2 regions of the Novosphingobium decolorationis genome follow, and region 1 is predicted to be linked to the other one. Evidence: riboswitches for the same ligand, from Rfam matches in the RefSeq annotation. Region 1 holds a riboswitch; the other holds the start of a gene.
The links. Region 1 has a riboswitch for thiamine pyrophosphate ahead of thiC (phosphomethylpyrimidine synthase ThiC). Riboswitches for the same ligand answer to the same signal wherever they lie in the genome.
Positions count from the first base shown of each region.

Region 1 (15,554 bases):
TCGAGCGTGTCGACCACGCAGAAATGTCCGGTCCGGGACTGCTCCTGCAGGGCATCGAGATCGATACCTTCGGCCAGATCCCATTGGCCCCGGTCGCGCGAGCGGATGCGGCGACCGCAGTGGCGGCAGGTGCAGGTCACGACCCCGTCGGCATCGCGGCTTCGCGCCCCCGCCGGAACATGGCGTCGCGTATACCAGCACGGCGCGAGTGTCCGGGATGCCCCACTTCGGCTCAGCATCTCGGCGTCTCCTCCTTGCGTAATTTCCCTCTATGGCAGGATAGGATCGAAACCCCTTCGAGGCGTAAACCTCGCACTACGCAATCTCCCGCGAGGCAGTGCGCGAATGTGGCAGGACGAGGAGATCGATGGTTACGGCATAGCGTTAAGCAAGGGTAAGAAAGATTTCCGCCTCGATGACCCAGCCGCCGGGCCCCTCGCGCCACTTCGCGACGTAGCTCCCCGAAGCCGCCGGCGCATCGGCGCCAACCACGATCCCGTGCCAGGCCCCGTACTCCATCGCGATGGGCGCGACTGCGGACACCTCGATCCGATCGGGAAGGCGCGCGTAGACCATCCGCCCGGGACTCGCGAAGTCGCGCTTCCATACCTTCACCTGCGCCATGCGCCCGGCAATGACCGCGCTGTCCGTGCCCGTGAGCATCACGCAGTCACGCGCGAGAATCGGACCGATCGCCGTGGCATCGCCTTCGCGAATCGCGGTATTGAAGGCCGCACGGCGTGCACGGATGGCCAGTTCGGTCGATTGGTCGGTCATCGGGACGGTTTTCTCCTTGCACGGGCCGGGACTGTATGTGTGCGCATCTAGCCCGTTTTCCAGCGGAACCAAACCGACAAGGCGCCCGCCGAACCATGCCACGAAAGTCTGGCTAAACAGCTGCAATCAAATTCTATTTGAGCATGTGAACAATTTGCAACAACGCAGAGCCCTCTTCCCTTGCGGCCCGACGCATGAGTGCTAGAGGGGCGAGGCAGCCAGCGGGATCGCTATCCAGCAGGCGGGCACCGTAAAGGGCGTTTTTTGTCGATGCGACAAGCTCCCTTACGATCTGCCCTATGGCCTTTCCCAGGAGGCCAAGAGTTTTCATGCGAGCGCGTCGAGCCTTGTCGTTTTCCGCCTCGCACGGTCCGGCGTGACCGCTCCTGACGGCTTTCGGGTCCCAGGAGCGCGGAGCGGGGACAGGAGCGACGTGTCCCTCTCTCCTGTCCCTGCTTCGCAACCTGCGCCCCACGTTTTACGCTCCCATTTTACCGTACACTCTGCCATGGCCCGGACCTTGCCCGGAAGGATCCCGCATGAGCGACGACGAAGACTACGTGTACGATGAAGAGAGCGGCGACTGGATGCCCGCCAGCGAACTGGCGGCCAAGCGCGCGGCACAGGACACCGTCGAGGTGCGCGACGCGGTAGGAAACCTGCTGGCCGATGGCGATGCCGTCACGCTGATCAAGGATCTTGACGTCAAGGGCGCGGGCCAGACGCTGAAGCGCGGCACGCTGATCCCTTCGATCCGCCTCACCGGCGATGCCCAGGAAATCGACTGCAAGTACCCGGGCATCAAGGGCCTCGTCCTGCGCGCCGAATTCGTCAGGAAGCGGTCCTGACGCGCCCATGACCTCGCTGCAGGCGCCGTGTCAGGCGCCTGCGGTTGGCCGCGACACGCGGCGAATAGACCGCCAGCATCGTCTGCATCACCTGTTCCGGTGCCATCGGCCCGGCCTGCGCGAGACGCTGCGACAGGCTGAAGGCGGCAGCCAGCTTCTCGATCACCATCCGCTCGGCCTCGCGCCCGTGTCCTGGCCGCTCGAACGCGATCATGGCGGTCCGCATCGCGATGACGCTGGAGGCCTCCGCCCACATCCACCAGGCCTCACTGGCCAGTTGCAGCCAGTGCAGCGCCGCGGTCGGCGGCGCATTCGAAGTGGGTTTGGCAGCGGGCATCGGGACGACTCCTTGGTGGGCGAGTGAGTATCCTCCCAAACCATGCTGCAGTGCAACAAGTTCCGTACCCGAATCCGCTATCCGGGGAACTACGCGCGGCCTTCACGCGCTTGGGAAACACCACCCCAGCAAAGGAAGGAATGCCCCAGATGAGCGTCAACATCGCCACCGCCCGCTACGAAGGTCTCGGCAAGGACGGCAAGGGCCATGTCGCCACGAAGTCCGGCGCGCTCGACGCGCCCTACGGTTTCCAGACGCGCTTCGAAGATGCCCCTGGCACCAATCCGGAAGAGCAGATTGCCGCGGCCCATGCATCCTGCTTCACGATGGCCACCAGCTTCGCCCTGGCCGGCGAGGGCTATACCGACGGCAGCCTGGAAACGACCTGCGAAGTCACGCTCGAAAAGGATGGCGATGGCTTCAAGGTATCCAAGAGCGCCCTTTCCCTGAGCGCGAAGGTCCCCGGGCTCGACAAGGCAAAGTTCGAGGAGATCGCCGCCGGGGCCAAGGCGAACTGCCCCATCTCCAAGCTCCTGACGTGCGAGATCACGCTCGAGACGACGTTCGCCTCGTAAGCGCAAGCCTGCCCCGATTCGCGCAGGAGCCCGGACCGAATGTCGCGGCTCCTGCGCCAATTGCGGCCTCCGTCCTCCTCCTCTGGATCGGGAACTCGGAACACGGAACACGGACGGAGCAAAGGAAATGCTATCTTGAACAGACGTTTGATCTGGCCAGCAGCCCTCGACGCGACGGGCTGTGAAAGGCAATTTTACCGAGTGGCTTGACAATCGCCGCAAGATATGGAACAAAAAGCGAACTTATGGATGCGTTGTTTCTGCATTGCCTGAAGGCAAGCGGCAGAAAGCGTCCTTCCCATCCTCATATGCCAGGCATCGCGCGGCCCTCCTGCGGCACGCGCTCGGGCTTGTGGTGACCTCGACAGGCCGCCCGTGACAGCACTCGGCGGACCACCGGCGCGCGCTGTCCTGTGACCATCGCGCCTCGCCCCGCCCTTGCCGCTTTTGCTTCCTCCCTTCCGTGCCGGTCTGATCAAGGATTTGCGACCATGCCATTCGAACTGAACCTGACCGCCTTCCGGCATGCGCCGTGGGGCGGAACTACCGGACTTGCCGACCTCGTGCGCATGAACGACGACTGGTCCCTTGCCCAGTTCAGCTGGGCCTTCTCCAGCGCGCCGGGCGGCGCCAATGCCTTCACCCTCGAGACGGCGGACGAGGGAGCCGAAGGTGTCAGCTCGACCTTCGATCCCGACTATCCCCACCCCAGCACCGCAGAAACCGTGGGCGGGACCACGATCCGCCCCCAGATCGATCAGGCTACACTCGAGGCCGTCGCAGATGCCCGCCCCGAAAAGGAGGACATCGAACTGCATCACACGCTTTACGTGACTCCTTCCGGGGAGCCCCGGCGCGTCCTTTGCTTTGGCCGCTTCACCATCAAGAAGGGAGCTCCCACGCAATGAAGACGCATATCACCATCACCGAAGGGCCGCTCGCCATCTTCGAGGAACGTGACGATCGCACCCTGGTCTATGCTGGCGAAAACACGGCTGAGGCCAAACGGCAGAACGAACTCGCCAGGGCCATGGTGGACGGCGCCGCGCGCGATGTCCTTGATGCCCGGGACGACGCGCTGGCCCAGGTGAGCGACGAAGGCAATGCCAAGATCGCCCTGGCCCAGGCCTGGGCTGAAGCCGAGACATCCCCTGCGGGAGACACCACGAAAAGCGCGCGGTCCTGGGCTCTTGCAGCCGAAAGCTTCAGCGGCACCGCGGAAGCCTTCGCAGGCCCAACTTACTCGAGCGCCGCCGAAGGCCTTGCCGGGACCGTGCAAGGCGACTTCTTCGGTGTCGATTCTGGTGGACTGCTGGCTATCTATCGCCACAACGACAGCCAGGCGGAATTGCAGCGCACGGTCGCCACCTCCACCCTTCTGGCATCCTCGAGCGGCGCGCAGAACGTGGGCGCACAAGGTGGAGGCACCCTGCAGCAACTGCTCGATGCCCGCCGCGCTTCACTGCGTGAGGCCGGGATCGGGGCCATCGGCAACGGCACCGACGCCGACGGACCCGCATTCGCCGCGGCGGCCGCCCTTGCTCCCACGAAGGGCACGTTCGACGTCCCTCCCGGCACGTATATGGGCAGGCTCAACATTGCAGACGGTCTTGGTCTCGATTCAACGCCGGGGGCCGTTTTCAAGCAGGACGCCCTGGGCAACAACTATGTGATCGGGACAAGCAGCGCGGGCAAGCGCTATGTCTATTTCGGCGGACACACGATCATCGATGGCAACAATGGCCTGGACGCGTTCACCTCTGCGGGTCTGGGCGTGGACTTCACAGGCGTCGAGGAAATCTACATCGAGAGCCTCGAGGTCCGCAATTGTTGGGGCCATGGCCTGCGCCTGCAGGGCGGCTGCCAGAACATCTTCATCAACAATCTGGAAGTCCACGACAACTGGCGCTTCGGGTTCGTGCTTGAACACAACCTCGCCTCGGTCGCCAGCACCTCCATCTTCGTGAACTATATCCACGCCTACAACAACGGCACCGGCAATCCCGATTCCAACCGCTATTCCGGCATCAACGTGGGCGACAGCACCGGTGCCTACGGTCCCTATGGAGTCTTCTTCGGCACAGTCTACGCACACGACAACGAGCGCGACGGACTGGCATTCGGGCGCAACGCCAGCAACGGCAACGCGGGCCCCAGAGTCATTTCGGTCGAGCGCGCGATACTGCTCGACAACAACGACCATGGCATAGAGTTCTACGGCTGCGAGTGGTTCTACGCGGGCTATATCCTGGCCAAGGGCAATGCCAAGAACGGCGTCCTCATCGTCCACGGCGATGACTTCTCGACCCTCCCCACGAATGGCTACATCGGCCATATTCACGCCGAGGAGAACGGGTACTACGGGCTTTACATACAGAACGGCGAGAACATCCACATTGCAAGCGTCACCGCGATCAACAGCGGACAGTCCGCACCCGACACGTACGACGGCGTCTCCTTCTATCCCGGTTCAACGGCCAATTTCCCCACACCGGGGTCCTCGCTCAAGAACATCTCGATCGGGACGGTCACGGCCATCGACACGCAGGAGATACCCACCCAGCGCTATGGCCTCTCGCTCCAGGCAGGACAGATCCCGAACAGCCCCCCGCGCGTGGCCGAGTTCACCGGATGGGGCAATGCAAGCGCAGATATCGGACATATCGGAACCGGTACGGGCAACACGGATCTGCGCTTCACCCTCGACATCGGGAAAGTCCGTCGCTGCGACAAGCTCTTCCCGAGCTTCAACTCGAACGTAAACGGAGCCAATATCCGAAATGCCCTGATCCGCGTGGACAAGGATTATGTCGGTCGCTGCCAGACCACGAACGCAACCACGGCGACCGCGGGGCGCATCCTGATCGAGGATGACACCGCAGGCCTGCTCGAAGTCACCGTCACGGCGCGCCAGGACGGAGGCTTTTCCCAGGCGGGGGCCTACAAGGTCCTGTGCCGCGCAAACAACAACGCGGCCACCGGAACCTTCGCCTCGAATGTCACCCCGATCTACGTTGGCGAAAGCCTCGGCACCATGGACGCCACGCTGACCAGTGGCGGCTCTGGCACGAAGCACATCAACATACGTGTCACAGGTGTCGATGGCGTAACCCTGAACTGGGAATTCCGAGCGCGCTGGATCACGCCCAGCGAACTGGGCGCCTGAACTTGGTCAGATGACACGTACAACGCCGCCGCACTCGGGTGAGTGCGGCGGCGTTCTGTTATCCCGCAATGGCCTGCCGCAGGCCCTGCAATCAATCGTGTTCGCGCTCGCCCTGCCCCATGTAGAGCTGCGAGCCGGAGTCCTTGAACACCTTGCTCATCTCCTCCATGCCTTTTTCGGCGTCTTGGGCAGCGATGAAGCCGGTCGAAGGCTGGTTCTGCTTGGCTGCGAAGTCGCGCACTTCCTGGCTGATCTTCATCGAGCAGAACCTGGGTCCGCACATCGAGCAGAAATGCGCGGTCTTGGCGCCTTCGGCGGGCAGCGTCTGGTCATGGTAGAGTTCGGCCGTGTCGGGATCGAGCGACAGGTTGAACTGGTCGCGCCAACGGAACTCGAAGCGCGCCTTGGACAGCGCATCGTCGCGCACCTGCGCGGCCGGGTGACCCTTGGCAAGATCGGCGGCGTGAGCGGCGAGCTTGTAGGTGACGACGCCCACCTTGACGTCGTCGCGGTCGGGCAGGCCAAGGTGTTCCTTGGGCGTGACATAGCAGAGCATCGCGGTGCCGTACCAGCCGATCTGCGCCGCGCCGATACCGCTGGTGATGTGGTCATAGCCGGGCGCGATGTCGGTGGTGAGCGGCCCCAGGGTGTAGAACGGGGCTTCGCCGCAGCTTTCCAGCTGCTTTTCCATGTTCTCCTTGATCTTGTGCATCGGCACATGGCCGGGCCCCTCGATCATGACCTGAACGTCCTGCGCCCACGCCTTTTTGGTCAGTTCGCCCAGCGTATAAAGTTCGGCGAACTGGGCCTCATCGTTGGCGTCGTAGATCGAGCCCGGGCGCAGGCCATCGCCCAGCGAGTAGGCGATATCGTAAGCCTTCATGATCTCGGTGATCTCGTCGAAGTGCTCGTAGAGGAAGCTCTCCTTGTGGTGGGCGAGGCACCACTTGGCCATGATCGAACCGCCGCGGCTGACGATGCCGGTCAGGCGTTTGGCGGCGAGCGGCACATAGGGCAGGCGCACGCCGGCATGGATCGTGAAGTAGTCGACGCCCTGCTCGGCCTGCTCGATCAGCGTGTCGCGGAACACGTCCCAGGTCAGGTCTTCGGCGACGCCCCCGACCTTCTCGAGCGCCTGGTAGATCGGCACCGTCCCGATGGGAACAGGCGAATTGCGGATGATCCACTCGCGCGTGTCGTGAATGTTGCGGCCCGTCGAGAGGTCCATCACGGTGTCCGCGCCCCAGCGGATCGACCAGACCATCTTGTCGACTTCGCTGGCAACGTCCGAGGCCACCGCCGAATTGCCGATGTTGGCGTTGACCTTGACGAGAAAATTGCGCCCGATCGCCATCGGCTCGCACTCGGGATGGTTGACGTTGCTGGGGATGATCGCGCGGCCGCGGGCGACCTCGTCGCGCACGAATTCAGGCGTCACATAGTCCGGGATCGACGCGCCGAAGCTCTCGCCCGAGCGGGTGTATTCGGCCAGCCGCGCCCGGCCAAGGTTCTCGCGCTCGGCGACATATTCCATCTCGGGGGTGATGATGCCGCGCCTTGCGTAGTGCATCTGCGAGATGTTGCCCCCCGCCTTGGCCCGCAGCGGCTTTCTGAGCGCGGTCGGGAACGCGGGCACGCCGCCGGAACGATCCGGCCCGGTCTTGCCGTTGTCCTCGGGCTTTACCTCGCGCGGCGCGTACTCTTCCACATCGCCGCGGGCGAACTGCCAGTCGCGGCGCAGCGCGGCGAGGCCCGCCGAGATGTCGATCGCCGCGTCAGGGTCGGTGTAAGGCCCGGAAGTGTCGTAGACCCGCACCGGCGGTTCGCCACTGGAAGGTTCAAGATCGATCTCGCGCATCGCGACCCGGATCGCCGGGTTGGTCTGCGCGGGAACATGGATCTTGCGTGAGCCCCGGATGGGCCCGGTGGTCACACCGATTTCCAGTTTGCTGTTGATGTCGGCCATACACGCTTCTCTCTGATCGAGGGCGTGAGAGATGGAGTACGGATTCCCGGCGGGAAGCTGCCAGAATCACCGTCCACTCCCTCCGCCCGTATTAACGGGTTCAGGTTCGACGGGTCTTGTGGAGCATACCCACAACTCTCAGCCGGTGGACGCGAACGCCCTGCTGGCTCCCCGGGGATAGGTGTGATGGTAGGGACGCTTTGCAGATGCGTCCAGAGGGGCCGCGAGATAGCGCCCCTGCGAAAGGCTCAGGCCTCGTCGCGTGCGCTGGCGGCGGTTTCTTCGCGCCGACGGCGGGTTTCTTCGGTCTTGAAGGCCTGCGAGGCCATCGTGCGCCAGGCGGTTTCGGACCGCAGCGCGCGCTCGCGGACATTGGCAAGAACCGCCTCGTCAGCGGCCTTCGCGGCCGCATCGGCCTGCTCGGTGGCGAACTTGTAGCTTACACTCATGCTCCGGATTTCCTCGGGTTGGAATGGCAGGTCGGAGCGAAAACCGGACCGGCGCGAAGGCCGGTCCGGGTTACGTGCAAGCCGATCAGGCGAGCGCGAGGTTCACCGCGGCCTTCTTGCCGTTGCGGCCGGTCTCGACCTCGTAGGAAACGCGCTGTTCCTGCTCGAGCGAAGCCAGGCCCGAAGCCTGCACCGCGCTGATGTGCACGAAGCTGTCCTCGCCGCCGTTTTCCGGAGCGATGAAGCCGTAACCCTTTTCGGTGTTGAAGAATTTGACAGTGCCGATGGGCATGGTGATGTCCTTAATGCAATAACTATGGGTTCCCGGCGTGCCACATGCACGCGGGAGGGTGCGTCAGTTCATCATTCGAATGGAAATTCGTCGCCCAAAGTGCGCCATGGTCCTGCCCGTGCAGTTCCGCACGGGCCCGGATTCGGGCGCCTATCAACCGGCAAAGTCCGTCACAAAATTCGACGTCGCGCAGATGCTGTACCACACAAGGCTCCATTCACCTAGCGCAGCGTTGCACGGCGCGCCTTGACCCGTGCGCGGGAAGGGACGATGCGCGAAGGGACCATGACGATGCTCTACCGCCTCGATGCCCCGGCTGCGGCCGTGGGCCGTGCTTTCGAGACCGACACGCGCGAGGACCCCTGGGCGGGAGGCCATGTCGGCCCCGGCCAATTCGCCCCCGTCCTTACGGCCGGGCGCGAGGCGATTGCAGGCCCCATGCCCCAGACACGCCAGCCGCGCCGGATGATTCCCCGGCTGTGGGGCGTCATGCCCCCGAAATCGGCCACGGATACACGCCCGCACGGCATCCTGACGGCTCGCAATCTGGACAGCCCGTTCTGGACGGGAAACCTGCGCAACCCGGAATTTCGCTGCCTGGTGCCCACGACCGCCTTCATGGAGTGGGGGCGCCCCTCGCCCGTCGACGGCACGCGGCGCCAGCTCTGGCTCTCCTGCGCCGACCAGCCGATCTTCGCCTTTGCCGGGGTCTGGAAGGACAGCGAGGTGCCCGCCTTCTCTATCCTGACCTGCGCAGCCAACGCCGCACTGCGCGCTGAGGGGCGCGAGACGATGCCGGTGATCCTCCCGCCCGATCCCAAGGCGCACGAGACGTGGCTGCGCGCCGGGTGGGACCGCGCGCAGGCGCTGGTCCAGCCCTATTCGTCCTCGCTGCTCAGCTGCTCGGAAACACACCGAAGTGGAACAGCCCCACCGCGATGAGCGCTAGGCCGATGATGATCGAGCAGGTACACCACAGGCGCGAGAGCGGCCCGAAACGGCGCAGCCAGAAGGCCATGTAGACGTCCGAGAAGGCGAGCACCATCAACGCCTCGATGCACAGGAGCCCACCCACCACGCTCAGCGTGCTCGACAGCCAGTCGGGCGAGGCCCAGGGATTGGCGAGGTAGATCACCGCGCCCAGGAACAGTTCCAAAAGGCCCGTCACCATCTGCAGCGCGGGCGAGCCGACGATCTCGCCGATCAGCTTGTGCCAGTGGCCGGGCTGGCGCAGTTCGCCGATCCCGGCGAAGAGCGCGAAGAGCCCCAGGAAAATCGCCGTCCAGGCCGGCGCGAGTGCAAGATCTGGCATCGTGTGCGCATCTCCCCCTTTGTCTTATGGAGGGGAGACTGAGCCATGGCGGCCCGCCTGTCCAGAGCTAGTCCGCCCGGGCCAGCTCCATCAGGTCGCGCCGCCCAAGTCCGGGACGTTCGAGCACCGGGGCGATGCCGCCGCGCGCCTCGTGCCAGGCCGCGGCAAGATATTCCGCCTTGCGCAGCCTGGAGGTCGAGACGCGGTGGTCCCAGGCATGGGCGCCCAGCCGCTCCACCTCGCGTCCGATCCCGCCGTAGATATTGGCCGCGGCCAGGATCGCCCAGCGCTGGCGGAAGGGCAGGCGCATCGCCCCGGCGCGCGAGGATTCCTCGTAGCCGCGCGCGAGGGCGCAGGCCCTGGCCACGATGGTGACAAGCCGCGCGCGGTAGTGCGGCTTGGTGTGCTCGCCCGGCGGAATATCGGCCTCGACCAGCCATTCGACGGGCAGGTAACAGCGCCCGTTGGCATCGTCCTCCCAGACATCGCGCACGATGTTGGAGAGCTGGAAGGCAAGCCCCAGATCACAGGCCCTGTCGAGCGTGTCCGCCGCTTCCGGATCGTTCTCGTCGCACGACACGCCCATGACCGCCGCCATCAGCACCCCGACCGCGCCCGCCACGTGATAGCAATAGCGCAGCATGTCGCTTTCCGAGCGGGGCCGCCATTCGCGCGCGTCGAGTTCGAACCCGGCGATCACATCCTCGAGCATGACCTGGGGGATCGGCACTTCGCACAGGAGCTGCCCCAGCGCGTCAAAGGCAGGTGATCCGGTCTGTTCGCCCGCAATGGCAAGCTCGGTCAATGTGCGGATCGTGGCGAGACGCGATTCGGGATCGAGCCCGGCATGTCCACCAACCGCACCGCGCGCGCGGCCCCGCCCGTGGTCCTGGTCATCGGCAATATCGTCGCAGGCCCGGCACCAGGCGTAGAGCAGCCAGACCCTCTCGCGCGTCTCGCGGTCGAACAGGCGGCTGGCGGCGGAAAAGCTCTTCGAGCCCTTGCGGATCGACTGGTGGGCGAAGCGCACCAGCGCCGCGCGGTCGTAAGGCGGCGGGCGGGTCATGCCAGGGTCATGGTCCTGCAACGGATAAGGGATCTCACAGCGTGCCCGGATCCATCCGCACGATCGGCACGATCGGCTCGTGCGCCCGCATGCGCTCAAGCAGAAGGTCGAGCTCGGTCTCGGCCAGGATGATGCCCTGGTGGGCGGGGCGCACGAAGCCGACTTCGGCCATGTGGCGGTTGAAGGCAAGCAGGCCATCGTAGAAGCCGAAGGCGTTGAGCACACCGACCGGCTTGTCGTGGTAGCCCAGCTGCGCCCAGCTGACCGCCTCCCACAGCTCGTCCATGGTACCGACCCCGCCGGGCAGGACGATGAAGCCGTCCGACAGGCGCGTGAAGGCGGCCTTGCGCTCGTGCATATCCTTGACAATGTGCAGCTCGGTGCAGTCGTGGTTGGCGACCTCGCCACCGCGCCCATTGGTGGCGGTGAGCGCCTCGGGGATCACGCCGATGACCTCGCCGCCCGCTTCCAGCGCACCTGCCGCGACCGCGCCCATGAGGCCGAGGCGCCCGCCGCCATAGACCGTGCCGATGCCAAGCCCGGCCAGCGTGCGCCCGACGTCGCGGGCCAGTTCCATGTAGCGCGGATCCTGAGGCGTGGCCGAGCCGCAGTAGACAGCAAGACGTTTCATTTCAGTCGGTCACCTTGATGTGGACATGCGCCCCTTCGGGCAGGTCCTTGATCTGATCGGCAAGATCGCCGGTCATGCGAATGTAGGCGGCAAGCTCCACGCACACCATGTTCTCCGGCGCATAGTCCCCGGCGACGAGCGCCTGCGGGGTGAAGCCATAGACCTCGCCCACGCGCGGAGCGCCCAGGCGCTTGTCGGCGGCTTCGACGTGGGCATCGGCGCGCCAGATTGCCTGCGTCTCGCCCAGCTCCATGTGCGTCTTCGCCGCGGCCTCGTCGCCCAGCGTCTGCACGCCCAGGATATCGGGATCGACATAGTGAAACGTGCCCACCCGATCCGTGACGAGAAGGTGCCCGAAAAGCGAGTTGGCGACGATCTCGGAAAACTCGATCCCGGTCCAGCCCCACCCCTGGCGAAGAGCGGCCAGTTCGCGCGCTCTCACAGCAGGTTTTCCAGCATCAGTTTCGCCGTCGCCTTGGCGCTGCCGACGACCCCCGGAATACCTGCGCCGGGATGGGTCCCCGCGCCCACGAGATAGAAGTTGCGCAGCGTGTCGTCGCGGTTGTGGCCGCGAAACCAGGCGCTTTGCGTGAGGATCGGCTCAAGGCTGAAAGCGCTGCCCTTGTAGGCGGCGAGGTCCGCCTCGAAGTCGGTCGGGGCGTAGTGGAAACTGGTGATGAGGCGGTCCTCGATGTCGGGCACCAGGCGGCGGCCGACTTCGGCGAGGATGCGCTTTTCCAGCACGGGGCCCACCTCGTCCCAGTCGATCGGCAGCTTGCCCATGTGCGCGACGGGTACGAGCGCGTAGAACGTACTCTTGCCCTCGGGCGCCATCGAGGGGTCGGTGACGGTCGGGTGATGGAGGTAGATCGAGAAGTCGCGCGGCAGCACGCCGTGCTCGTAGATATCGTCGAGCAGGCCCTTGTAGCGCGGCCCGAACAGGATCGTGTGGTGCGGGATGCCCGGCCAGGTTCCCTCCAGCGCGAAGTGGACGACAAAGAGGCTGGGCGAGAAACGCTTGGCCGAAAGCTGCTTGGCCACCTTCTTGCCGCGCGGATTGTCGGAGAGGAGGTCGCGGTAGGTGTGCATGATGTCGCCATTGCTGGCGACGGCATCGAAGCGCTCACGCCAGCCGCTCGCGCATTCGACCTCGGTGGCCATGTCGCCCACGGTGTGGACCTGCGTCACCTTGTCGCCCAGGCGCACCGTCCCCCCGATACGTTCGAACAGCGAGACCATCCCGGCGACCAGACGGTTGGTGCCGCCCTTGGCCCACCACACGCCGCCGTCCTTCTCCAGCTTGTGGATGAGCGCGTAGATCGCGCTCGTCTTCATCGGGTTGCCGCCCACCAGCAGCGTGTGGAACGAGAGCGCCTGGCGCAGGTGCTCGTCCTTCACGAAGCTGGAGACCATCGAATAGACCGAGCGCCACGCCTGATAACGTGCGAGCGCGGGCGCGGCCTTGATCATCTTGGAGAAGTCGAGGAAGGCCTCGTGGCCCAGCTTGACGTAGCCTTCCTGCCAGACGCCTGCCGCGTAACGCTGGAATTCGTCATAGCCAGCCAGGTCCTGCGGCGCGATGCGCGCAATTTCGCGGTGGAGCGCGGGCTCGTCATTCGAATAGTCGAAGCTGACGCCATCAGGCCAGTTGAGCCGGTAGAAGGGCATGACCGGCATCAGTGTGACGTCGTCGGCCATGTCCTGTCCCGCACCGATCCACAACTCGCGCAGGCAATCGGGATCGGTGATGACGGTGGGCCCGGCGTCGAAGGTGAAGCCCTCCTTCTCCCAGTAATAGGCCCTCCCGCCCGGCTTGTCGCGCGCTTCGACCAGGGTGGTCTGGACACCGGCGGACTGGAGACGGATCGCCAGGGCAAGGCCGCCAAAGCCCGCCCCGACTACGCAGGCGCGGTTCATGCGCGCTCTCCCAATGGGCTGAGGTCCGCAAGCGGACGCCCTTGGCCTGCAAGAGCGGCGATCGCCGCGCCGACCGGCACCGGCGGCTTCCCGGCCAGCACCCGCGCCATGTCGGCCAGCCGCGACTGACCGGCGTAGAAACGCTCGATCAGCGGCTCGGGAAGCCGGTAGAAACGGGCGAGCATGCGCCAGCGGTCTTCGGGCGCGCCTGCGCCAAACAGCATCGTCGTCAGCATTCGGTAGAAGCGCCCCTCGCGCCAGTGATGTGCGGCCCAGTCATGACAGATCCTTCCTAGGGCCTCCCCGCCGATGTTGTCGAGGCCGGCGAGATGAACGGCAAATCGTACCGCATCGGGAAGGGAGTACGATGTCAAAGGATGCACGAGCGCCGCCCTTGTTCCCGCACGGGCGGGAACGCCCTCGGGATCGGCGTTCCAGAAGGCGGAGAAATCCCCCCGGGCGATCACGGGAAGCGCGCCGGTTTCCTCGTAGAGGACCTCGGCGATGTCCCAGCCCTGCCCGGCGGCATAGCGCGCGATCCGTGCCCGCAGCGCGTCGCGCTCGATCGCCGGGGTGTCGGCGTAATAGGTATCCTCGATGAAGAGCCGGGAGGGGCCGAAGGGCAGGACGTAGACGAAGCGATAGCCGTTCACCTGCTCCACGGTCGCATCCATGACGATGGGACGGGTCAGGCCATGCGGCTGCCTGGTCGTGACCATCTGCCCCAGGAACGTCTGCCAGCCGCCGGCCATGTGCTCGAGCCCCTTCGCCCCGCGCGCATCGAGAACCGCGCCTGCCGTGATCGAGGTCCCGTCCTCCAGCTCCACCCGCTGGGCGCTGGCGCAGGCCACGCGCGCACCGCACAGCAGCGCCTCCTCGCTCAGAGCTTCGCGCAGGCGCGCGTCGAGCCGGTCGCTGGTAATGCTGGCGTAGCGGGTCGAAAGATCACGCGCGTAGCCCGGAAAGCGCACCTCGTACCCCTCCCAGCGCGCCGCGATCAGCGGATCGAGGAGCGCCCGCGCCGCCGGATCGACGTCGGTATCGAAGAACGACCAGACGTGGTCGCCGCCGAAACGCGGGCCCTGTTCGACAAGGCACAGGCGCAGATCGGGACGCGCGCGCGCAAAGGCCAGCGCGGTCAGCCCCCCGGCCAGTCCGCCTCCCAGAATTGCCAGATCACACGTGCGGTCAGCCATTGATAAAGCGCCCAGTACTAGGAGACATACAGTACAACTTGGCAAAGTTGCGACCTTGCGGCATTGTAACACTGATGACAAATGACGAACTGACAGTCGAGGAGGCCTCCGCAAAGGATGCCCAATCGATCACCGAGATCTTTTCGCATTACGTGCTGAAAAGCACCGCGACATTCGAAACCGAGCCGCCCGGCTGCGACGCGGTTCGTCAACGCATCGCCGACCTGACCCAGTCCGGTTACCCTTATCTGGTTTCGCGCGACGCGAACGGCAAGGTCCTCGGCTTCGGTTATGCCCAGCGCTATGGCCCTCGCGTGGGCTATCGTTACAGCGTGGAAACAACGGTCTATGTCCGCCCGGACTGTGTCCGGCGCGGCATCGGCTCGGCCCTTATCAAGGCCCTCATCGACGAATGCGAAGCGCGCGGGTTCCGCCAGGCCTTCGCGGTCATCGCCTCGTCCGAACCCGCCTCGGTGATCCTTCATGCACGTGCAGGCTACCGGCCGGTCGGAACGCTCGAAGGCGCTGGCTGGAAGCACGAACAGTGGATCGATGTCTTTCTCATGCAGCGCAAGCTGGGCGAAGGAAACGACACCCTGCCCGAACCTGCCCTCCCCGAAGGCTAAGGGCGCCCCGCTCGCGAAGGCATCCCGCCGGACCCGAGAAAATCTCTGGAAACGTATAGGCTTCTCACACGTTGGAGCCCGTACGCATTTCAATCGGGGAGCCCCATGCACAAGACGATACAGGCCGCGTTGCTGGCCGCCAGCACGCTGGCCGCCGCCACGGCCAGCCCGGCCGCCTTCGCCCAGGACACATCGACGCAGATGGACGAGCCTGGCCGCAACGTGTTCGAGGGCGATTCCTTCACGATCGGCGCGGGCGCTGTCGCCACGCCCGACTACAGCGGCTCCGACGACTATGTCATCGCGCCAATCCCCGCGATCCGAGGCCGGATCAAGGGCGTGACGATCAACACCCGCGCCGGTGGCGCCGCCATCGACTTCATCCCGGACAAGCGG
Region 1 covers NZ_CP054856.1:1,811,079-1,826,632, forward strand. The annotation lists gene HT578_RS08240 (hypothetical protein) at 1-239, opposite strand, end outside; gene HT578_RS08245 (YybH family protein) at 385-777, opposite strand; gene HT578_RS08250 (alkylphosphonate utilization protein) at 1,317-1,625, shown strand; gene HT578_RS08255 (hypothetical protein) at 1,609-1,962, opposite strand; gene HT578_RS08260 (OsmC family protein) at 2,112-2,537, shown strand; gene HT578_RS08265 (hypothetical protein) at 3,029-3,445, shown strand; gene HT578_RS08270 (right-handed parallel beta-helix repeat-containing protein) at 3,442-5,703, shown strand; gene thiC (phosphomethylpyrimidine synthase ThiC) at 5,795-7,669, opposite strand; TPP riboswitch at 7,730-7,853, opposite strand; gene HT578_RS08280 (hypothetical protein) at 7,918-8,118, opposite strand; gene HT578_RS08285 (cold-shock protein) at 8,204-8,410, opposite strand; gene HT578_RS08290 (SOS response-associated peptidase family protein) at 8,681-9,352, shown strand; gene HT578_RS08295 (hypothetical protein) at 9,306-9,722, opposite strand; gene HT578_RS08300 (phytoene/squalene synthase family protein) at 9,790-10,788, opposite strand; gene HT578_RS08305 (LOG family protein) at 10,823-11,419, opposite strand; gene HT578_RS08310 (T6SS immunity protein Tdi1 domain-containing protein) at 11,421-11,861, opposite strand; gene HT578_RS08315 (phytoene desaturase) at 11,858-13,336, opposite strand; gene crtY (lycopene beta-cyclase CrtY) at 13,333-14,532, opposite strand; gene HT578_RS08325 (GNAT family N-acetyltransferase) at 14,607-15,158, shown strand; gene HT578_RS08330 (MipA/OmpV family protein) at 15,264-15,554, shown strand, end outside.

Region 2 (15,554 bases), 1.4 Mb from region 1:
CAAGGAACGCGAGGCGTCCACTATCCGGGGCAAGGTCCTCGTAGACCGAGTGGAGGATATGGTGCGAGCTGACTTCGTCCGGAACCGCAGCGAACCATGCGCGCAGGGTTTCGTGATCCTGCGCAAAGAGGCGCTGCCCGCGGTGGCCCGACAGACGGACCTGCGGATGGAAGATACCAAGGTGCGCTTCGAGGTCGCCACCGGGGGCCTCGAAGAAGGCGAACCACCGGTGGGCGAGATAGAGCGCGATATGATGGCGCTGGGAGGTGGGGGTGGCGTTCATGTCGGCCTCCTTCATCGGGGGAATGCGTGGCGCGGCCCTTACGCCCGCAGCGCGGCACTCAGCGCTTTGACGGCATTGGTGCGCGCGGCCTCGCCCGGCATCATCAGGTTGATCATGACTTCGTTCGTGCCATAGGCTTCGCCAAGGGTACGCAGCTGGGTGAGGACCTGCGCGGCCGTGCCCGAGATCAGGCGGCCTTCGTTGCGCGCGCGCGTCGCGAGCTGTTCGGGCGTCCAGACGTGGGCCGCGCTCGTCTCCAGCGAGGGCACGCGGTCGAACTGCGTGTGGCTCTCGGCGTGGGTAAGCCACAGGTGGAACGCGTCGGCATACGCGGCGGCCTCCTCCTCGGTATCGCCCACGGCCACGAAGACCGCCACGATGACCTGCGGTCGCGCGGCGAAGTGGGAGGGGCGGAAGGCCTCGCGGTAGACCTTGCTGGCATCCGCTCCGCGGCGCGTGGGATTGATGAAGTGCGCGAAGGTGAAGCCAAGGCCCGCCTCGGCCGCGATCTGCGCGGTCGAACCCGAGGCCCCCAGCACGAACGGCTGGGGCGGGGTAGGTGTTTCGGGCCGCGCCTGCAGGCCCGCATAGTGCGATCCGGCCGGATGCGAACCCGTCACGAAGCCGAGCAGGTCAGACACCTTCTGCGGGTAGGGAAGCGGGCGCGCCTTCTCGTCGTTGAGCGCGCCGCTGATGCGCTGGTCCCCGCCCGGCGCGCGGCCAAAGCCCAGATCGATGCGGCCGGGGAACAGCGCTTCAAGAAGCTGGTAGTTCTCCGCGATCTTGAGGCTGCTGTAATTGGGAAGCAGCACCCCGCCCGAGCCGACGCGGATGCGCGAGGTGCCCGAGGCGACATGCGCCATCAGGATCTCGGGCGAGTTGCTGGCGGTTGCCGAGATCCCGTGGTGCTCGGACACCCAGTAGCGGTGGAAGCCTTCCTGCTCGGCCAGCTGGGCCAGCCGCAGCGAGGCGCCAAAGGCATCCGTCGGCGTCTCGCCTTCATCGACCGGCGCGTAGTCCAGCAGGCTGAGGCGCAGCGACGCGGTGTCGCTGGCCTCTTCGTGATCGGTGCGCGGTTCAGCCATTATCAGCGGCCTCCTCTTCGTCCCAGGTGGGGTAATCGGTGTAGCCACGTGCGCCGAGGTCCCCGTACCAGGTGGCGCGGTCGGCGGGGTGGATCGGGTGGCCGGCGCGCATGCGCTCGACCAGGTCGGGGTTGGCGATGAACGGGCGGCCGAAGGCGACAAGGTCAAGCTCGCCCGACTGCAGCGCCGCCTCGGCGCTGTCCTTCTCGAAGCCGCCCGCAGCAATCAGTGTGCCGGTGTAGGTGGTGCGGAAATCGCGGGCGAAGGTCTCGGGCATCTTTTCCGCGCCGATCGTCAGCTGGTCGCTGAGGTGCACATAGGCGAGGCTGCGCGTCTCGAACTCGGCGGCGAGTGTGACCCAGGTCTCGGCCTCGTCGGCGTAGGGCTCCATGCCGAAGAGGCGGCCGAACGGGGAGACGCGCACGCCGACACGGTTGCTGCCGATCTCGGCGCTGATCGCATCGAGCGTCTCGAGCAGGAAGCGCAGGCGGTTCTCGATCGAGCCGCCGTAGCGGTCCTCACGCTGGTTGAGCGCGCCGTTGACGAACTGTTCGAAGAGATAGCCGTTGGCGCCGTGCAGCTCGACCCCGTCGAAACCGGCGTCGATGGCCGTGCGTGCGGCGCGCACGAAGTCCTGCGTGATGCGCACGACCTCTTCGGTTTCCAGCGCGCGCGGCGGGCTTGCGGCCAGGCTCTTGGCGACGCCATCCTCGTCACGCCCGAAGGCCCAGACGTTTTCGCCCACCGTGGCCGAGGACGAGACAGGCGATTGCCCTTCGCCCAGGATCGAGGTGTGCGAGACCCGGCCCACGTGCCAGAGCTGGGCGAACATGCGCCCGCCCTTGGCGTGGACGGCGTCGGTCACGCGGCGCCAGCCTGCGGCCTGCTCGGCCGTGTAGAGGCCGGGGTTGAAGAGGTATCCGCAGCCTTCCAGTGAAACAGGCGCGCCTTCGCTGATGATGAGGCCCGCGCCCGCGCGCTGGCTGTAGTATTCCACGGTGAGGTCATCGGGCACGGTGTCGAACGCCCGGGCCCGGGTCATCGGCGCCATGACGACACGGTTGCGCAGCGTGAGGCCGGAGAGGTCGAAGGGCTCGAAAAGCTTGGTCATGGGAATCCTGAAAAATGCGGGGGGGAGGAAAGGGAGCGAAGCGTTGGGCTCTATCTAGAGTGGAATTCCGGGAGAATAATCCCCTTGCCATTCCATTCACTCGATCCCACAGTTCCGGAATGGATGTGCAGGATCGCTTTGCCGGATTGACCGAATTCGTTGCGACCGTGCGCCTGGGAAGCTTTGCGGCGGCCGCGCGCGAGCTGGGCGTCACCGGCTCGGCCGTGGGCAAGAGCGTGACCCGGCTGGAGGCGCGGCTGGGAACCAAGCTCCTGCACCGCACGACGCGGCGGCTGACCCTGACGGGGGAAGGGCAGGTCTATCTCGATGCGTGCCAGCGGATTCTCGACGATCTGGACGGGACCGAGCTGGCGATGGCCTCGGGCCGCGACACGCCGGTGGGTACGCTTCACCTCAACCTGCCCGCAGCCTTCGGGCGCAGGCACGTGATGCCGATCCTGCTGGAGCTCACGGCGCAGTACCGCCATCTGGACCTCTCGGTCATGTTCACCGAGCGCACGGCCAACGTCATCGAGGAGGGGATCGATCTGGCCGTGCGCATTGGCACGCTCGGCAACGATGCGGACCTGACCGCACGGCGGCTGGGCACGCAGCGCCTGCTGATCTGCGCCTCGCCGGACTATCTGGCCCGCCATGGCGCGCCGAGGAGCCCTGAGGAACTGACGCAGCGCGATTGCATCATCGGGTGGCGCAGGGTGCCCCGCCCTGTCTGGCTCCTGAAGGACAAGGCCGGGGGTGAGGTGGCCCAGGAAGTGAAGGTCCGCCACGAATTCAGCGACGGCGAGGCCATTCTCGCCGCCGCGCTGGCAGGGGAAGGCCTGGCCCAGCTGCCCGACTGGCTGATCGAGAAGGAGCTTGCCTCGGGCGCGCTCGTGCCGGTGCTGGAGGAATGTGCCGGGGCCGAGATGCCAATCCACCTCGTCTGGCCCAGCTCTCGCTATGAACAGCCGCGCTTGCGCATCGTGATCGATGCCCTGGCCGCTGCGGCGCAGCTGCCCGGTTCGGGCTTTACGCCGGGGAGCCGGGCGCGCGCCTGAGCGCTGGCGCCGCATCGAAGCGTGGGGGCACTCCACCGTGCCCGCATTGAAGCCGAGGCTGCGATACCTACCTGATCGGGCGAGCCAAACAGGAGAACGATCCATGCAAGCCATTCAAATCAAGGCACCCGGCGGCCTCGACACGCTGGAATGCGTCGACCTTCCCGATCCCGGCCAGCCCGGCCCAGGAGAGATCCGCGTGCGCCTGCATGGCGGATCACTGAACTACCATGACTACCTCGTCTGTTCGGGCGCGACGCCGGCCGAGGATGGGCGCATCCCTCTCGCCGATGGTGCGGGCATCGTCGAGGCGGTGGGCGAGGGCGTGGACGCGTTCGTGCAAGGTGACCGCGTGGTCTCGTGCTTCTTCCCGGACTGGCAGGACGGCCCGCCCGCCGTGGGCGACTTTGCCCGCGTCCCCGGAGACGGCATCGACGGGTTCGCGCAGGAGCTGGTCGTGCGCCCCGCGACGGCCTTCACGCACATGCCCGAGGGTCTTGATTTCGTGGAAGCCGCCACGATCACCACGGCGGGTCTCACCGCATGGCGCGCGCTGATTGTCGAAGGGGGCCTCAAGGCGGGCGACACGGTGCTGGTCATGGGCACGGGCGGCGTCTCGATCTGGGCCTTGCAGATCGCCAAGGCGATGGGCGCGCGCGTCGTGGCGACCTCGTCCTCGGATGCGAAGCTGGAAAAGCTGCGCGCGATGGGCGCGGATCACACGATCAACTACCGCAGCGAGCCCGAATGGGGCGAGGCGGTCCTTGCCTGGACAGGCGGGCGCGGGGTCGACCACGTGGTCGAGGTCGGCGGCCCTGCCACGCTGGCGCAGTCGCTCCAGGCGGTGCGCATTGGTGGCCACATCACCCTCATCGGCGTGCTCACCGGTACGGGCGGCGAGGTGCCGACCGCCCTTCTGATGGCCAAGCAGGTGCGGCTGCACGGCGTCATCGTCGGCAGCCGGCGTGAGCAGGTCGATTTCGTGCGCGCCATCGAGGTCATGGGGATCAAGCCCCATGTCGACCGTCGCTTTGCGCTCGCGGACCTCGCCGAAGCCTTCCGCTACGAGGAAAGCGGTGCCCATTTCGGGAAGATCGGCGTCAGCTGGTAGGCACTTGCGTGTCGTCCCGTCCTGATGTCTGGCCGATCGGGCGCGAGGCTCAGATCGGCCAAGTCTCGCGCCGGTAGGCCGAATCCCAGAACATCCACTCATAGCGCGTAGCGTTACGGAAGGCCGTTTCCATCGCGGCGCGGATCGCGGGGGTGGCATTGGCAGCGGCCTCGTCCACCAGCGCGCGCACCCGCGCCGTGGCTTCGCCGAAGCCGGGATCGGCATAAGTGTCGATCCAGGCGGCATAAGGGTTGGGCGAGGCGGCGCGCGGCTTGATGTCGCAGCCGACCTCCCAGTAGACCCAGAAGCAGGGCAGGATGCCCGCGATCAGTTCCTCATAGCTGCGCGTTGCAGCAAGGCCGGTGAGATAGCTGGTGTAGCCAAGGCATACGGGGGTGGGCTCGGCCTTGCGCGCCATTTCGGGCGTGACGCCGAACTTGGCAAAGAAGGCCTGGTGCAGCGCCTGCTCCACCTGCACCGCGACCTTGGCGCCGTCGGAAAATTCCAGCCGGGCGCTCGCCGTGGGCGCGCGGGCCGACGCAATGGCCAAGGCGCGCGCATATTCGGCAAGGTAGAGGCTGTCCTGCAGCATGTAGTGCCGGAAGCTTTCCGGCGCGAGCGAGCCGTCGGCAAGCTCGGCGAGGAAAGGCTGGTCCAGGATCGCGCGGCGCAGCGGGGCAACGTCCTGCCAGATCGTGTCGCAAAAGCTCATGGGGGTGCCTTCCTTCAGAAACGGTGGGTGGCGCCGACGCCGAACTGGCGGCCGGTGTTGATGGTGAAGCTGTCGAACGGACCGTTGGGGCCAAGGCCGAGGAGCAGCGGCAACTGCTGCTGGCCGAAGGCGGAAATCGCCCAGCGCGTGTCGAAGAGGTTCTTGGCCCAGACTTCCAGGTTCCACGCGCCGAGCTCAATGCCGAGCCGCCCGTCCACCGAGGCGTAGCCGGGGGTGTGCAGGATGTTGTCGATCTCGAAGTCCACGCGCGAGACGTAGGCAACGCTGAGGCGCGCGTCGAGCTTGGCAGGCCCTGCCTCTCCTTCCCAGCCGATGCCGCCGTTCAGCGTCCAGTCGGGCGCGTTGGGGGTGCGCTTGCCGGTGAGATCCACCAGGTCAGGCTCGCCCGGTTCCGGCGTGGGGTTGGGGGTGATGTAGGTGCCGGTGCGGCTGTGCGTCCAGGCCGCGCCACCATCGAGGCGGAAGCCTTGTCCCAGGTCCGCCTGCGCGGAGGCTTCCAACCCGTGGACATTGACCTTGGGTACCGAGAGCACGACCGAATTGCCCAGGAACACGGTATTCTGGAAGTTGCTGTAGTCGGTCACGAAGCCTGCGAGGGAAAGGCGCACGCGCCCTTCGGCAAGCTGGCCCTTGATACCCGCTTCCAGCGACTTGACGGTTTCGGCGGCAAAGTTCGCGGTCCAGATGTCCGAGGGGCCGGGAAGGGGGTTGAAGCCGCCCGCCTTGAAGCCGACGCTACCCGTGACATAGGCGGTGAAATCCTTGCTCGGGCGCCAGGCGAGCGAGAGCTTGGGTTGCCACTTGTCGAAAGTCTGCGCGCGGCGGGCGTAGGTGGTGGCGGTGTCCGTGCCGATCGTGTCTTCCTTGCGCCGGTCGCGGTCGTAGCGCAGGCCCAGCGTTGCCTCCAGCGTGGGCAGCACGTCGTAGCTCGCCTGCGCGAAGAGGCCGATCTGGTTGCTCCGGGTTTCGGCGCGCTGCGGCTCGGCGCCGAACAGCAGCGGGCCCAGATCGTCGGTGCGGTCACGTTCGAGACGCTGGAAGAACACGCCTGCGTGCCAGCGCAGCGGGCCGCTCCCTTGCGAGGTCAGGCGCAGTTCGCTGGTCCAGGCCTCGATGTCGACCGGCTGCGATATGGGCTGGATGCCGTCCGGGAACAGCGCAACGCCGTCCAGTGTGACGGGCGTATCGTGGCGGAAGTCCAGCTCTTCGCTGAAGTCCTTGTGGTAGTTGTCGTAGCCGCCCGACCAGGTGAGCTGGAGCGTATCGCCCAGGTCCTGCGCGAAGGTTGCCTGCGCGCCCCACCATTTGCGCGCGAAGCGGCCCTCGAAGTCGCCCTGCGGATCGGTCAGGATCGCGCCGGAGAGGCGCCCGCCGTTGCGCCCCGTGACATTCTCGGACGAGATATAGGCCGCGCCGCCATCCTCGTCGGCCCAGGCGAGGCGCAGGTTGAGGGTGCTGGTCTCGGAGGTCTGGATCTTTGCCTTCAGGCGCAGGTTGCGGCTGGTGAAGCCGTCGACCTTCCTGTCGAGGTAGCTGTTGCGGATGAAGCCGTCGGAATTGCGGTAGGAGCCCGCCAGACGCAGCTGCACGCGCTCCGACACCGGCGCGTTGACGACGCCGTCCGCAGTCCAGGTGAAGCCGTTGCCCATGCCGAGCGAGGCCATGCCGCCTGCCTCGTCGGTGGGGTCGTTGGTGGCAATGTCCACCGCGCCGCCCGAGGCCGAACGCCCGAACAGTGCTCCCTGCGGCCCTTTCAGGATCTCGACGCGCGCGACGTCGTAAGTGCGCAGGGTGAAGAGCTCGGAATCGGCGAGCGCGAGCCCGTCCACGACGTAGGCGATGGAGGGCGACTGGTTGCGGTTGGTCGATACCCCGCGCACTGAGATCATGTTTGTGCCCGGGTCCTGGTCGTTGATCAGGAATACGCCCGGCGTTGCGGCGATGAAGTCGTCTATCGTGGTCAGCTTGCGCCGGGCGATGTCGTCCTGCGTGTAGACCGTGATGGTGTCGGGCACCGCGATCTGCGCCTCGGGGCGGCCGCGCGCGGTAACGACGATGGGGGCCTCGCCCGCGGCCTCCTCGGCATGGGCAAGGGTGGGTGTGCCAAGGCAAAGGCCAGCGCCCAGGAATGTGAAGATGGTAGACGTACGTGTGGCGTGACGTGCGGCGCGTTGTCGCATGGTCCCTATTCCTCCGCCGGCATGAACCGGATCAGGTTCGCGGGTTTGCAGACTTTGCGCGGGAATGCGCCGTGATCCGCCTCTCAGCCCTGACAGCGCCAGGACACCCCGTGGGTTGATGATGTTCCGCGCTTAGGAAAAGCGTGCGCCAGCGTCAATCGTTGCCCGCTGCGTTGCGCTCGCCGCCACCGTCAGGGCCGACACCAGCGGACCACGACAGGCAAAGTCCCGGCTTGGAAAATTGCAGGATCGCACTATCCGTAACCGCGATGACAAGCTCCTCGACCAAGGCCCGGGATCGCGACGAAATCCTTGATGCGGCACGAAATGTTCTGGCGCGCGAAGGACTGTACCATTTCAGTCTGCGTCTCGTTGCGCGAGAGGCGGCGATGTCTGTCGGCAAGATCCGCTACCAGATCGGGGACAAGGCGGCTTTGCTGGAGGCTGTCGTCGCGCGGGAATGCGAGATCATCGACGCGCGGCGTGACCAGTGGCGCACGCAGCTGGCCTCCTGCCCGGAACTGGACCCTGCCAGCGTGACCGATATCGTCACGCAGGTCCTTGACGAGGTGTCACAGGACGGGCGCGTTTCGGCAATCGTCATGGCCGAGATCTATATCCAGGCCCATCGCGATCCGGCTCTTGGGCCGCTGCGCGCGCGGTTGTGGGCGCACGACCAGGGGTTCTGGCAAGGCCTGTTCGAGGACTGTCCCGAGGCCCGGGGGCTGGTGCACCGCATCGCGTGCTATGGCGTGGATGAGCGTGTCTTCAGTGTCCTTCTGGGGCAGAGCCGCGACTACCGGCTTCTGCGCCAGTCCACCTTGCGGGCGCTGCTGCGTCCTGCCGGGGCGCACGCTCGCAGCGCGGTGAGCGCCTGGCATCTCCACCTCGTCGCGCAACTGGCCGGTCCGGCGCAGGCGGCGCTGGAGGGGGCGAGCGAGATCAAGGGCACCAAGGCGGTGCTGGCAGGGCAGATCGCCGACGCCATGGCCCGCGAAGGAGTGGAAGCGATCTCGTTTCGCCAGATCGCGACATCGGCCGGGGTGCCTCTCTCCACGCTGACGCACCATTTTCTCTCGCATCGTGACCTGGTGCTGGGCGGTGTGGAGGAACTGTACCGGCGCATGCGCGCGTCGCTGGGGCAGCCCGGCGATGCGCGCGCAGGACGCCAGGTGCTGCTGCTGACCCATGAGATGGCGCTCGGCGCCCTGCGCGATCCGCGCCTCACGCCCTTTGCGATCGACATGCGGCGAAGGCGCGCGGAAAATGTCCACGCGCAGGTTGCCCCTCTGATTGATGGCGAGGGGGATCGCGCACGCAGCCAGGCGTTCACCATGGCGCTGATCGGAGAGGCTATTGCTCTGGGCGATGAGGGGCAGCCACTGGACAGCACCGCATTTCCGGAACGGCTGCGCGAACTGGCCCGCGATTAGGCCGAACGAGTGTGCTAATTGCGAATTATATGCCGAATATTTGACAGAACGAATGTCTTAAAACGGCAATGGCCCACTCCTATCGGGCGCTCCTGACGCACAACAGGGACGCCCGATATGCACGCCTTTGATTCCACCAGATTGCCTCTCCGTCTTGCTACGGTGCTCTTGACTGGGAGCGCCCTTGTCTCTTCGCTGCCCGCCATGGCTGCCGCCGGTGAACTGGCCGAGGACACCGTGGCCGCGCCCGGCCAGCTCCATGAAATCACCGTGACCGCGCAGCGCCGCGTGGAAAACAGCCAGGATGTGCCGCTCGCCATCAAGTCGGTCGATGCCGATGCTCTGGCGCAGACCGGCTACACCGACTTCACCGATATCCAGTACATGGTCCCCGGGGTACAGTACGATCCCACCCAGGGCGCGGCCTTCCAGATCCGCGGCGTGGGCAGCCGCTCCTTCGACTTCTCGAACGCCAAGTCGGTCAGTGTCGTGGTCGATGGTGTCGTGATGGACGGCCAGCGGGCCAATGGCCTCATCGGCATCACCGACATGGAGCGCATCGACGTGCTGATGGGGCCGCAGGGCACCCTGTTCGGCAAGAACGCGACCTCGGGCGTGATCTCGGTGACGACTCGCAAGCCCGAACTGGGCGTCACCTCGCTGTCGGCCAGCGGCAGCTATGGCGAACATGACGAGCGCATTCTCAACGCAACCCTCAACGTGCCGCTGGGGCGCGACGTCGCCCTGCGTGTGTCGGGCTTCGATCAGGCTCAGGACGGGTTCGGGCGCAACGTCACGCTCGACCGGACCATCGGTTCGACCCACGAATACGGTGGCCGTGCGCGCCTGCTGGTCGATGCCGGGCCGGACCTGGAGTTCATCGCGCGCGCCGACTTTGCCCGCCACTGGGATTCCAGCGTGCGCACGCCCGCGGGCAACCAGCCCGAGAACGTCGCGCAGATGCTCGCCGAACTGGGCGTGTTTCCCGATGGCCGTAGCGCTGACACCGCCGATGGCAGCTTTGGCGAGATCACCACGCGCGAATACGGCGGCTCGCTGGAGGTAAACCTGGGCCTTGGCGAGCATCAACTGAAGTCGATCACGGCCTATCGCGAAACCGCCTACGACAATTCGACGCCTGTAAACCTGCTCCCGCTTGACCAGTACGCGTACGTTCCCTTCAACCTGGGCGAACTGGATACCAACAAGTTCAGCCAGGAATTCCAGCTGGCCTCGCCCACCGGCGGGTTCGTGGAATATGTCGTGGGGGCCTTCTACAACAAGCTGAACGCGCAGCAGACCCAGCTGCAGTGGGCGACGCTGGGCGCGCCTGTCTACGATGCGAGCGGCGCTCCCATTGCTCCGCTGCTCTACGCGATCACGGGCGCGGCAGGGGTGGCCGACGCCAATACCTCGCTGTTCGATTCCACGAACGAGACCGCGGCGGCCTTCGGGCAGGTCACCTTCAACTTCACCGATCGTTTCAACCTGGCGCTGGGCGGGCGTTATACCCACGACTGGAATTCGCAGAGCCTGGACTTCATCTGGCTCGATCCCGAGCCGATCACCGGCTACAATCCGACGTTCGCGGGCACGAGCCCGGCGCCTGTCTATCCCGATGGCAAGGTCACGGGAGGGAACTTCTCCTACCGCATCGCGCCGACCTTCCACCTGAGCGACGACGTCATGCTCTACGCCACGTACTCGACCGGGTACAAGCCGGCGGGCATCGCCTTTGTCGGCAACGACTACAGCCCCTACCGCAAGGAAACCGTGAAGGCCTGGGAAGCGGGCATCAAGTCCGAATGGTGGGATCGCCGCCTGCGCGTAAACCTCGATGTCTTCCTTTCGAACTTCAAGGATTTCCAGACGACCATCCTGACCACCATTCCCGACGGGCAGGGCGGTGAACTGCAGGCGACCACGATTGGCAATGCGGGGGCCTTGCGCACCAAGGGCGTGGAAGGCGTGATCGCGCTGGTGCCGGTGCCTGGGCTGACCCTCAATGGCTCGTTCACCTACACCGATGGCGAGTTCACCGACTACGTCTACAACGAGACGACCGACTACACCGACACCGCGCTCACCAATTCGCCCAAGTTCTCCAGCATGGTTTCGGCCGATTACGAGCACACCTTCGCCTCGGGCCTGGGCGCTCGTGCTCACGTGGACTACGCCTGGCGCAGCGAGTACTGGACCGTCACCGGCCAGCCCGACTACTCGCATGTCGATGGCTATGGCCTGGTCAACGCGCGCGTGACCTTCACGCTGCCCGACAGCAACATCCGGTTCGGCGCCTATGCCCGCAACCTGTTCGACACCTACTACTCGACGGGTTTCCAGAACTACGGTGCGGTCGGGATGCTGCACTACACCTCCCCATCGGCGCGGCGCACGCTGGGCGGCTTCATCTCGGCGGACTTCTGATGCGGGGCCGGATCACACGGACCCGCGTGCTGGGGAGTGCCTTGCTGGCGCTCCCCCTCTTCGCGGTGAGCGCGCAAGGCGCCCCGCCAGCGCCGCGGGCCGACACGCCCGAGCGGATCGATGCGCCGGACCTGCCCGGCGCGACGCCGATCAACCATCTCCAGGTCCTGGGAACGCACAACAGCTATGCGCTGCCGGTCGACCGGCGCCTGGTTGAACTGATGCGCCCGCGCTTCGAGGCCATGCTGGCCGCCTTCGATGCCCTGCCCGAGGAACGCCGCGCGCTGATGGCCGAGGAGCATCCCAACGGGATCTCCTTCGACGATGCCCTGAACTACCTGCACCCCGACCTCACCACGCAGCTGGACCTGGGCATGCGCAGCCTGGAGCTCGACGTGAACCCGGACCCCGACGGTGGGCGCTATGCCGATCCCGCCGGGTATCGGGCGCTGCGCCGCGAGGGCATTGCGCCGGGTTTCGCCATCGACGAAGCGGCGCTCGCCAGACCGGGGTACAAGGTGCAGCACATCGTCGACTATGACTTTCGCAGCCATTGCACCCTGTTCGTGACCTGCCTTGCGCAGATCCGGGACTGGTCGGACGCCCATCAGGGCCATGTCCCGCTCTTCATCCTGGTCGAGGCGAAAAGCCAGGGGCGCAAGCTCTTTGCCGATTCCGCCGAGCCGCTGCCCTTCGACAAGGCTGCCTTCGACGCGCTCGATGCCGAGATCCTCTCGGTCTTCGACAGGTCCCGGATCATCACGCCCGACGATCTGCGCGGGGAGCACGCCACGCTCAACGCCGCGGCACGGGCAGGAAACTGGCCGCGCCTGGAGCGCGCGCGCGGCAAGGTGATGTTCCTGATGATTACCGCCAACGGGCCGCAGGGCGCGGCGGCCTATCTGGAAGGCCATCCCTCGCTCGCCGGGCGCGTTGCCTTCCTGCGGGCCAATCCGGGCGAGGACCACGCCGCCTTCCTGATGTACGACAACGCGATCGTGCGCGAGGACGAGATCCGCAAGGCCGTGGCCGAGGGCTATCTCGTGCGCACGCGTTCCGACATCGAGACCTACGAGGCCAGGGCCAATGATATGACTCGTGCCAACGCCGCGCTGGGCAGTGGTGCCCAGATCGTCTCGACCGATTTCGAGCGGCCGGGCAATGTCTATGGCACGCCCTATCTGGTCCGCCTCCCGACCGGTGAGGGCGCGGCGGCGCGGCTGAGCCCTGCGGCCGGGGGGCAGTAAACAGGGCCATTTCCCGATGGCCGTGGAGCACGTTGGAAGGGGGCGGTTCGGGGTCGGACCGCCCCCTTTTTCGTAACAGAGCCAGGCGCGCGGCTAGAAGGCGGCGCGGGCGCCCAGCGTGACCGCACGTCCGACCAGCGGGGCGCGGTAGCGCAGGGGGCTGTTGTGCGCGCGGGCCTCGGTGTTGGTGAGGTTCGTGGCGTCCACGAAGATCTCGATGTCGTGCGCGCTCAGCGGCAGCTTGTAGCGGGCATGGGCATCAACCAGCCAGTAGCCGGGGCTTGCGGTTTCATCCTGCGAGAAGCGGGTCTGCCGGGCAAAATGGACCGTGCCCGCCGAGACGCGCCAGCGCGCGCCGGAGAGCGCAGCATCGGCGCCGTAGCGCGAAACCGGCATGCGCGGCAGGTATTCGCCATCGAGCTGGCGGCGGTAGTATTCGGCGGTCCACTGCGCGTTCGAGGGATAGTCGAAGTTGAACGGGCTGTAGTCGTCGGGGGCGTGGAAGCGGGGCTTACCCAGCACGTGGTCGGCAAAGACATGGAGTTCCAGATCGCCCGGGCCGACCTGCGGCACGCGCAAGGTCGCCTCGCCTTCGATGCCCTTGAAGCGCGTGTCGCCCTGGCGCCACTCACGCACCGGCAGGGTGCGGCTGATGCCGGTGTTGCCGAGGTAGATGTAGTCCTCATAATTCACCCGGTAGCCGGTCACCGAGAGCGTGAACGGCGTGAGGTCCAGCGTTCCGCCCAGTTCCCAGGTCTGTGAGCGCTCCTTGCGCAGGCGTCCATCGCCCTGCTCATCGGACAGCGAGGCGAAGTGGTTGCCGTTGGCGTAGAGCTCGTTGACCTCGGGCGCGCGCTCGCCCAGCGCGTAGCGGGCATCGAGGTGCAGCCAGGAGAGCGGCGTCACGCGCAGAGCGCCAAAGGCGTTCCACAGTCGGAAGTCGCGGTCCTGGGCGTAGCTGACGCCGAGCCCGCGGCCATCGCGCAGGCTGGTCTCGTCGAGGTCCTGCTCAATCCAGTCATGGCGGCCGCCTGCGCTCAGGCGCACAGGGCCGATGGTCAGACGTTCCAGCGCGAAGAGCGCAAGCTTCGTCGTCTCGACACTGGGCAGGTAGGCCGTGTCGCTGCGGGTCTCCAGCTTGCGGTGGTTGACCTCGCCGCCGAGGACGCCCGTGAGCGGGCCGAGCGCGGCCTGGGTCAGTTCCAGCCGGACGGTGTCGGAGTGGATTTCGAAGGCGCTGGCGTCGTTGCCGTCGATCCGCTCGCGATCGTGGCTGCGCACCGAACCTGCACGCAGGCGCACGGCGGCAAGGCCCGGCAGCGGCGCATAGAGGACCCCGTCGATATCAAGGCGCAGCTGCTCGGCCGCGATGGCGATGGGCGAGGGGGAAGGGCTCGCGGGCGTGACCGACTGGAAGCCGGGAACGCCATAGTCACTGCGATAGTAGCCCGCCGCGAGCCCGAAATAGCCCTGGCTGCCGACATGGCTGGCGCCCAGGTTGACCGCGACTGTCTCGAGCCCGCTGTTGACGAGCTTGCCCTTGCGGCCCGGCGCCGGGTCCTCGATGATCTGCTGCTCGGCAGGCGTTGCATCGACGTAGCGGCCCTGGTCCGGGTCATAGGCCCACTGCGGGCTTGCGGTGCGCACCTGGCAGATGCCCTGCAAGGTGACGTTCGTCACCAGGTCCGCCCAGCTGCGGCATTCGTCGGCCTTGGCGAGGCCGGGAATGTCGAAGTCACCGGCATGGCGATAGAGCATGTCGGCGTGCCAGGCGAAGTCGTCCTTCCCGCCGTCGAGCCGGGCCATGGCGGTGACCGGCGTGTTGAACCCTCCGCTCACTTGCGCCCGCCCGGACAGAGGGGCCTTTGCGGCGCTGCGGGGAATGCGTCCATCGCGCAGGTTGACCGCGCCGCCGATGGCGTGGCCACCGTAGAGCACGCCGGCACTGCCATTGAGGACCTCGATCACGTCGGCGAGGAAGGGCTCGATGGGCGCGGCATGGTCCCCGGTGATGCCCGACATGTCGTCGAGCGCGAGGCCATTGAGGCGCAGCGCGACGCGGTTGCCGGCCTGCCCGCGAATCTGGGGCCGCCCGGCAAGGGGGCCCTGGTAGCTGTTCTGGACCCCGGGCAACCGGGCAAGCGTCTCGCCCAGCGATTGCGAGCGCTCCTCCTCCAGCGCCTCGCCGGCAAGCACGCGGGCCGGGGCGCTGGCAAGGTCGCTCGCGCGGGCGACCTCTTCGCGCTCTCCGGTAACGAGGATGTCGGTGTCGCGGGGCGGAGCGGCCAGCGCTCCGGAATAGGGAAGAAAGAGAGCTGCCGAACCGGCCAGCAGGGTAACGTGTCGCATGGCGTCCCACCTGTTTCGAAAGGAAGCGCCTTCAAGCTATGTTATGTTATAACGTCAAATATGGAGTGCGTTTTTTCCACGACTACCGTCAGTTAGCATGTGCCATGCGTGGCAATGTCCCGGAGATCTGCGGGTCAGGACGCCCTAGCGCCCGGCTGGCGAACACTTCGATCCCTACCGTCTCACAACTTCAGGCTCTCTCCATGCGGATGCTCACGCGGCGAATAGTTCGTGTCACGAATTTTTTGCCGCAGTCCCGTCGACCGGATCCGAAACCCTGAGCAGTCTCCGCAATGCCCCGGGCGAGCACATGGCGTGCCGCAAGAACGAGAACGGACGGGGCCCGGGTACACCAATTCACGGATCAACGGGCTGAGGATTTCGGAGCTTCACGAGGGCTCCGAAGGGCGCCGCATGTGCGTCGGGTTCCTGCATGAGGGCAGGGGCCGGGGGGCTGCGGGTATGAAGAAAAGAAGCTCTTAGGGGGTAAAGCATGATGTTTAAGCACACGAGCCGGCTGCTCTTGTCGACAGTCGC
Region 2 covers NZ_CP054856.1:3,176,026-3,191,579, forward strand. The annotation lists gene HT578_RS14805 (hypothetical protein) at 1-283, opposite strand, end outside; gene HT578_RS14810 (LLM class flavin-dependent oxidoreductase) at 322-1,368, opposite strand; gene HT578_RS14815 (alkene reductase) at 1,361-2,479, opposite strand; gene HT578_RS14820 (LysR family transcriptional regulator) at 2,626-3,537, shown strand; gene HT578_RS14825 (zinc-dependent alcohol dehydrogenase family protein) at 3,641-4,648, shown strand; gene HT578_RS14830 (TenA family protein) at 4,698-5,360, opposite strand; gene HT578_RS14835 (TonB-dependent receptor) at 5,375-7,561, opposite strand; TPP riboswitch at 7,553-7,682, opposite strand; gene HT578_RS14840 (TetR family transcriptional regulator) at 7,831-8,994, shown strand; gene HT578_RS14845 (TonB-dependent receptor) at 9,157-11,421, shown strand; gene HT578_RS14850 (Ca2+-dependent phosphoinositide-specific phospholipase C) at 11,421-12,668, shown strand; gene HT578_RS14855 (TonB-dependent receptor) at 12,762-15,017, opposite strand; gene HT578_RS14860 (TonB-dependent receptor) at 15,541-15,554, shown strand, end outside.
Region 2: another riboswitch for thiamine pyrophosphate. It lies ahead of HT578_RS14835 (TonB-dependent receptor); the one in region 1 lies ahead of thiC (phosphomethylpyrimidine synthase ThiC).